2 regions of the Mesorhizobium sp. C264A genome follow, and region 1 is predicted to be linked to the other one. Evidence: riboswitches for the same ligand, from Rfam matches in the RefSeq annotation. Region 1 holds a riboswitch; the other holds the start of a gene.

The links. A riboswitch is a leader RNA that binds a small molecule or an ion and turns the genes downstream of it on or off. The one in region 1 is predicted to bind cobalamin.
Region 2: another riboswitch for cobalamin. It lies ahead of NKL04_RS22935 (aromatic ring-hydroxylating oxygenase subunit alpha); the one in region 1 lies ahead of NKL04_RS04605 (DUF1636 family protein).

Annotation. Positions count from the first base shown of each region.
Region 1 covers NZ_JAMYVY010000001.1:950,675-954,515, reverse strand. Annotated here, with positions in the region: gene NKL04_RS04615 (winged helix-turn-helix domain-containing protein) at 1-664, shown strand, start outside; gene NKL04_RS04610 (DUF6348 family protein) at 694-1,386, shown strand; cobalamin riboswitch at 1,448-1,635, shown strand; gene NKL04_RS04605 (DUF1636 family protein) at 1,674-2,099, shown strand; gene cobW (cobalamin biosynthesis protein CobW) at 2,102-3,154, shown strand; partial or broken gene NKL04_RS32050 (cobaltochelatase subunit CobN) at 3,173-3,841, shown strand, end outside.
Region 2 covers NZ_JAMYVY010000002.1:818,172-822,012, reverse strand. Annotated here, with positions in the region: gene NKL04_RS22955 (ABC transporter ATP-binding protein) at 1-836, shown strand, start outside; gene NKL04_RS22950 (DUF680 domain-containing protein) at 909-1,142, opposite strand; gene NKL04_RS22945 (DUF680 domain-containing protein) at 1,214-1,417, opposite strand; gene NKL04_RS22940 (DUF680 domain-containing protein) at 1,483-1,689, opposite strand; cobalamin riboswitch at 2,189-2,390, shown strand; gene NKL04_RS22935 (aromatic ring-hydroxylating oxygenase subunit alpha) at 2,508-3,755, shown strand; gene NKL04_RS22930 (FAD-binding oxidoreductase) at 3,793-3,841, shown strand, end outside.

The DNA of each region.
Region 1 (3,841 bases):
TTTCTACGACCTGCCCGAGCGCGTGCTGCCGCAGGCGATCCTCGATCTGCCGGTGCCGGCGGCCGAGGACGCGCACCGCGAATTGCTGCGCATTTCCGCCCGCGCCCACGGCATCGCGACGTCGGGTGACCTGCGCGATTATTTCCGCTTGTCGCCAGCCGACATGAAGGGCCGGTTGGAGGAACTGGTTGAGATGGGCGAGTTGCTGCCGGTAAACGTCGAAGGCTGGGACAAGCCGGCTTACCTCTATAAGGACGCCCGTCTGCCGCGAAAGATCGAGGCCCGCGCGCTACTGGCGCCCTTCGATCCGGTGGTCTTCGAGCGCTCGCGCACCGAGCGCCTGTTCGATTTCCACTACCGCATCGAGATCTACACCCCGGCTGACAAGCGCCAATATGGCTACTACGTGCTGCCCTTCCTGCTCGGCGACCGGATCGTCGCCCGCGTCGATCTCAAGGCCGACCGGCCTGCGAGTGTCTTACGCGTCCACGCCGCCTACGCCGAAGCAGGCGCACCGCCTGAGACCACCGCACAGCTTTTCGAGGAACTAAAGGAGATGCAGGGCTGGCTTGGACTTGAGCGCATGGAAGTGACGCCCGCCGGCGATTTGGGGCCGGCATTGGCTAGCGAGAGAGATGGCCAACCCTTGCAGCGTCTGTCATAGACGCCTCAATAAGCCTCGTAGGTTGTGCAATGGCATCGGACAAAGTGCTCGACATGATCCATGGCGCCCTCATTGCGCATGGAATAGATGCAGTCCGCAGAGATAGGGACGTCATGCTCCAATCGAAGCAGCTTCGGTTTGAGGCTGAGGTGTTCGAGACGAGTTCTGACCGGCTGGTCCTGGAAATCTACATTTTTTCTCCGCTGCTTGATGTTCAGCCGGTCATTGAATCCTTTGCTGGCTTCGGCGACACGCGCGAACAGGAACTGAACCAGGCGTTTGAAAAGTTTCTCCGTGGTGTTTTCCATGTGGCCATTGAGGGACTGGCCGATCACGTCTGCGAGAACATGCAGGCCGAAATAGAGCTTTGGCAGCGAAGCAGCGCCAGTTGGAAGATCTGGCGAAAAGATGCCCGCTGGAAAATCTATAGCGGCCCGGTCATTTCCCAGGCCACAACCGAGCTATGCTCGCTGACACCAGGCTATCCAGCATTCTATGCCAAGCTGGAAAAGCTGTTCACAGCTTCGGTACCCCCCGGAAGCCATTTTGTCCGGACCTTTCTGGCAGGCTTGAAGGGCACGCTGATTAGTGCCGAAGTCCTTCTGGACAACGCGGTTTGGCATGAGGGACAGAATCTGGCTGTCGGTCATGACTGGGACTATAGCGATGGCTATCAAGCTATCCGACAGGTCATCCTGGCACTGCCGGAAGCCGGGACATGACAGCCCCTGCCGACATCGCCATGTCGTAGCCGTGCGTTGACACCGCCGCCCGCAAAAGCCTAAATCCGCTGCCCGCAACGGCAAGGGCCAAGAGGGAATGCGGTGCGGGATTTCGGTCCCAAATCCGCGGCTGTCCCCGCAACTGTAAGCGACGAGCCAAGGCCGAAAGCCACTGGGTAACACCGGGAAGGCGGCTAACCAAGGCGACGACCCGCGAGCCAGGAGACCTGCCGTCTGAGACAAAGTATCCGATCGCCTGGCGGGTTTCCGGGCAAGGAGCACGGTTTTTGGACCAGAACAGCAGTTTTTCGGCTGGCACAGCGGACATTGCGTCCGGGGACAACGACGCCCTGACCGGCGTGACCGTCATCGTCTGCGCCTCCTGCCGCGATGAGACCGGTTCCGACGCCCATCCGCGCGCCGGCGAATTGCTGGCTGAGGACACACGCCGCGCCGCTGCCGGCGATATCCGGGTCCGCACCGCCGAATGTCTCGGCAATTGCAAGCGCCGCCTCAGCGCCGCGATCCTGCGCGATGGCTGCTGGAGCTATGTCTTCGGCGATCTGACCGCAACCAGCGGCGCCGACCTCGTTACCGGCGCAAAGCTCTTCGCGACTTCGGCCGACGGCCTCATCCCGTGGCGCGGCCGGCCCGATAGCCTCAAGCGCGGCCTCGTTGCCCGCATCCCACCCCTCGACATGCTGAAGGACTGACGATGAACGCTTCAAACCCGGCCGCCAACCTCTCCCGTGTTCCCTGCACTGTCGTTACAGGCTTCCTCGGCGCCGGCAAGACGACGCTGGTCCGCCATCTCCTGGAAAATGCCGGCGGCAAGCGCATCGCCATCATCGTCAACGAGTTCGGCGACATCGGCATCGACGGGGAAATCCTGAAAGGCTGCGGCATCGACACCTGCCCCGAGGAAAACATCGTCGAACTGGCCAATGGCTGCATCTGCTGTACAGTCGCCGACGATTTCGTGCCCGCCCTCGACAAGATCCTCGCGCTGACACCGAGGGTCGACCACATCCTGATCGAGACCTCGGGCCTCGCTCTGCCCAAGCCGCTGGTCCAAGCGTTCCAGTGGCCAAGCGTGAAGAGCCGGGTGACCGTCGATGGCGTCATCGCCGTGGTCGACGGCCCGGCGCTGGCCGAAGGCCGCGTCGCCAACGACATGGACGCGTTGCAGGCACAGCGCGCTCAGGACGAAACGCTCGACCACGACGATCCGGTCGAAGAAGTCTTCGAGGACCAGATCGCCTGCGCCGACCTGATCATCCTGTCGAAAAGCGATTTGATGGATTCAGCCGGTTCGGCCCGCGCCAACGCCATCATCAATGAGCATTCCGCTCGCGCGGTAAAAATCGTGCCGACTGCGCATGGCAAGGTCGACCCGTCGGTGCTGCTTGGCCTCGGTCTCGCCGTCGAAGACGACATCGAGAACCGCAAGTCGCATCACGACGGCGCTTTCGATCATGAGCATGACGATTTCGACACCTTCATCGTCGACATCCCCTCGATCGCCAATCCCGACGACTTAGCCAAGCGCGTCGCCACCGCCGCCGAACGGGAAAACGTGTTGCGTGTAAAAGGCTTCGTCGATGTCGGCGGCAAGCCGATGCGGCTTTTGCTGCAGGCCGTCGGCCCACGCGTCAACCATTACTATGACCGCGCCTGGACGGCCGAGGACGATCGCCGCTCGCGTCTTGTCGTCATTGGCCTGAAAGGACTGAACCGCCCGGCGATCGAGCGTATACTCGCCGGCTGATCCAAACCACGAGCCGAAATGCATATACTCACCACCACATCCGCCTCGCTCGACGATCTCGCCGAGCCCGTCGATCTCGGGCAGACGCCGGCGGATATCGTGGCGCTGTCCTTCACCGACAGCGACCTCGCCGGCCTCGCTGCGGCGTGGAAGGCCGATGCCGCCGCCTGCCGTCGATGCGGCTGGCGGCGCTGCGCGACCTGCGCCATCCCATGTCCGTGGACCTCTGGATCGACAGCGTCGCCCGCCAGGCCAAGGTGATCTTGGTGCGCATCCTCGGCGGCTATGACTGGTGGCGCTATGGCTGCGACCAACTCGCAGTGACTGCTCGCGAACGTGGCATCAAGCTGGCGCTGCTGCCTGGTGAAAGCCATGACGAGGACCTCAGGCTGATCGAAGCCTCGACGCTGCCGCGCGAGGAGCTGGACGGCCTGCTGGGCTATTTCCGCGAGGGCGGGCCGGAGAATATGGCAGCGCTGATGCAGCGGCTGGCGGGGTTGGCTGGGCAGGATGCGGCGGCGGCTGAGCCGGTCAGCGTGCCGAAAGCCGGGTTTTATGAGCCTTGCTGCGGCGTGGTCGAATTTGCCGATGTCGGCGTTCCGTCACACCCCCCTCTGTCCTACCGGACATCTCCCCCTCAAGGGGGGAGATCAGCCGTCACCAAAGCCGGCTCCTCTTCGGCCCCGT
Region 2 (3,841 bases), on a different contig from region 1:
ACGACAACATGGCCTTCTCGATGAAGATCGGCAAGGAAAGCAAGGCCGAGATCGACAAGCGGGTGCGGCAGGCCGCCGAAATCCTGCAGCTGACCAAATATCTCGACCGCCTGCCCAAGGCGATGTCGGGCGGCCAGCGCCAGCGTGTCGCCATCGGTCGCGCCATCGTGCGCAATCCGAAAGTGTTCCTGTTCGACGAGCCGCTGTCGAATCTCGACGCGGCGCTGCGCGTCGCGACCCGCATCGAGATCGCCAAGCTCAAGGAATCGATGCCTGCCACGACCATGATCTACGTCACCCACGATCAGGTCGAAGCGATGACGCTCGCCGACCGCATCGTCGTGCTGAAGGATGGCCATATCGAGCAGGTCGGCACGCCGATGGACCTCTACAAGAAGCCCGGCAATCTGTTCGTTGCCCAGTTCATCGGCTCGCCGGCCATGAACATCCTGCCGGCGACAATCGACAGGACGGGCAACCCGACAATCGTCAGCCATGTCGGCGGTCGCAAGGCAACGGTGCCGATCGCAACGCCGGCGTCAGCAAAGGGTGCGGCAGTCAGCTTCGGCGTGCGGCCGGAGGATCTGTCGGCCGCCACCGGCGCGGAATATCTTTTCGAGGGCGTGGTAGACTATGTCGAGCAACTCGGCGAGGTGCAGCTTGTCTATGTCGATATCGGCCGCGCTGACCTGCCGTTGGTGACCAAGCTGCCCGGCAATGTCGAGGTCAAGCGCGGGGCAAAGCTGCGACTGACCGCGGATGCCGGGGACCTGCACATCTTCGACGCCGATGGGCACTCCTTCTCGCTCAAGCCGGTGGAAGTGAAGGCGGCTTGAGATAGCTGCGTCGTACAGGCATGAAAAAGAGCGGCGGGCCAGGCCCGCCGCTCTTTTTTTAAGCTTCGGCTGTTAGTTGTTGCCGAACCGATCCCTGTCGCTGCTCTGAGGAACGAACTTCTGTTGGTCGTTCGACGAGTTCAGCAGCTTGTAGACCGCCGAGTTGGTGCCGGTCGACGAAGTGCGGGTGGTGTCGACGGCAGCGGCCGGCTGGTTGGCGCCATTGGAGCCATAATTGTCGCTGCCGGCAAAGGCAGCGCTCGAAATAGCCAGAACGGCTGCGGTGGCAAGAACGATCTTCTTCATTTTAGTCTCCTGAATTTTTCTGATGCCGCCAGCTGCAGCGGATAAGCCCGCCACGTGCTGGAAACCGGCTTTTAGCGGCCGAAAAGGTTACGGTCGGCACCGTGGGCAGGCGCCTGCTCGGCTGGAGCCGACTTCTCAACCGAAGCCGTATGGCCACTATCGGTCGACGTAATCGCAGGCTGGTTGGCGCCGTCCGAACCGTAGTTGTCGCTGCCGGCGAAAGCGCTGCCGGAGATGGCCAAAACGGCGGCGGCAGCAAGGATGATCTTTTTCATTTCAATACTCCTGAATTTTTTGGGATCCCGAGAGCGACGGGTTAGCCGCCCTTCTTTGGTCGGGATCAGCGATTGCCGTAGAGGTCGCGGTCGGCGCCCTGAACGACAGGCTGCTTGTCAGCGTGCGCCGGCTTCTGAATGGAAGCCGTATACGAGCTGTCGACCGAGACGGCTGGCTGGTTCGCACCATTGGAACCGTAATTGTCGCTACCGGCGAAGGCGCTGCCGGTGATCGCCAAAACGGCTGCGGCAGTGAGGATGATCTTTTTCATTTTTAGTACTCCAGTTTGTCTGTCCGTCTAGCGGCGTGTCTTGGGAGGAATTCGCGTCGTTCGGACAGCCCCGATGTGGGAAAGCCATAGGCTGGTTTCCAATCACGAAGTTGTTCCGTGTGGACCACGGTCCTGCACCTTGAAATTGTGCCAGGAAGTTCCTCTATGGTCATTTATCGCATTGTTTTCAGTTGCTTATGTCGAACCGAGTGGTTCGCTCCGGTGTCGGTTTCCGGGCCGTCGTTCACACCGTCCTGCACGCATTGTCAACAGAAACGAACCGTTCGGTTCGATTAGAGATTGCTAATAGTAACTTTTCGATACCGTTGAGCCCTTTTTGCCCCCGATCGGAACTGGATCCGCAGCGATTCGAAACGGCGATGATAGCGCCGCAAGACAGGATCTCAGCCCTTCGGTGGTCGGCGGGGCGTATGCCGCGCGTGTCGCGCCGCATGGATATGATGTCGCTTTCATGCCGACGTCGCGATCGCTGCCGTGATTAGATGATCGCATCTCAGGTGCCGCTTCGTGACGACGCAGCGGAGAATTGGGAAGCCGGTCAGAATCCGGCGCTGCCCCCGCAACGGTGGTGGAGTTGAAGTCGCAACGGGAGACCACTGGGCAGCAGCCTGGGAAGGTGTCGCGATGGTCCGCAAGGACAACTCCAGAGCCCGGAAACCAGCCCGAGATGCATAGACTCGACTGATCGCGGTGGGCGGTCAAGAGGTGGATAGTGCATGTCCGGCGCCGCGCCGGCCTGCGTCCGATCCTTCCTCCATCACCACCAAGTTCAGTCCTTAAACCACGAGGACAGAACTATGGATACGCGCAACGACATGCTGAGGCTCCTGAACGGCCGCAAGCAAGGCTTTTCGCTGGAACAGCCCTTCTACACCGACCCGGACTATTTCAAGCTCGACATGGAGCTTATCTGGTATCGCGACTGGCTGTTCATCGGCCATGATTGCGAACTGCCGAAGCCCGGCAGCTATATCACCGTGCAGATCGGCGATTATCCGGTGGTGCTGGTCCGCGACCAGAAGGGCAACATCAACGCCTTTCACAATTCCTGCCGCCATCGCGGCAGCCGTGTCTGCAACACTGAGAAGGGCATGGCGGCAAAGCTTGTCTGCCCCTATCACCAGTGGACCTACGAGCTTGACGGCCGGCTGCTGTTTGCCCGCCAGATGGCCGACGGTTTCCACAAGAGCCAGTTCGGCCTGAAGCCCGTCGCCTGCGAGAGCGTCGGCGGCTACATCTTCATCTGCCTGGCGAAAGAACCTGCCGACTTTGCGCCGATGCGCGCCATGATAGAGCCCTACCTCAAGCCGCACCGGCTGAATGAAGCCAAGGTCGCCTTCGAGAGCACCATCATCGAGAAGGGCAACTGGAAGCTGGTCTGGGAAAACAACCGCGAATGCTATCACTGCGCCGGCAATCATCCGGAGCTGTGCAAGACATTCCCCGAAGCGCCGACGGTGACCGGCGTGCAGGGCGCCGACAGTGACCCGGAGATGCTCGCGCACTGGGCGAAATGCGAGGCGGCGGGCCTGCCGAGCAAGTTCCGCATCGATCCGGCCGGGCAATACCGCGCCACCCGCGCGCCGCTGCTGCGCGATGCCGTCAGCTACACGATGTCGGGAAAGCGCGCGGTGACGAAGAACCTGTCCGACACTGTTGCCGCCGACCGCATCGGCACCTTGATGCACTACCACTATCCGACGACCTGGAACCACATCCTGATCGACCATGCGGTCACCTTCCGGGTGCTGCCGATCAGCGCCACCGAAACCGCGGTGACGACCAAGTGGCTGGTGCACAAGGATGCGGTCGAGGGGGTCGACTACAACCTTGAGGAGCTCACCCATGTCTGGACCGAGACCAACGACCAGGACCGCCGCATCGTCGAGGAAAACGCCTTCGGCATCCTGTCTCCGGCCTATGAGCCCGGCCCCTACTCGGAGCTGCACGAGGGCGGCGTGATCCAGTTCGTCGAATGGTACGCGGCCTTCATCGGCCCGCGCCTTGCCGAAGGCGGCCGGCCGGCGCTACGCAGCGTCGCGTGAGCTGGAGCAGGCGAAGAGGGACCAGAGGATGAATGCGATGACGGATCTTGGGCTCTATCGCCATCTCGACCAGATGGCGCCGTGGA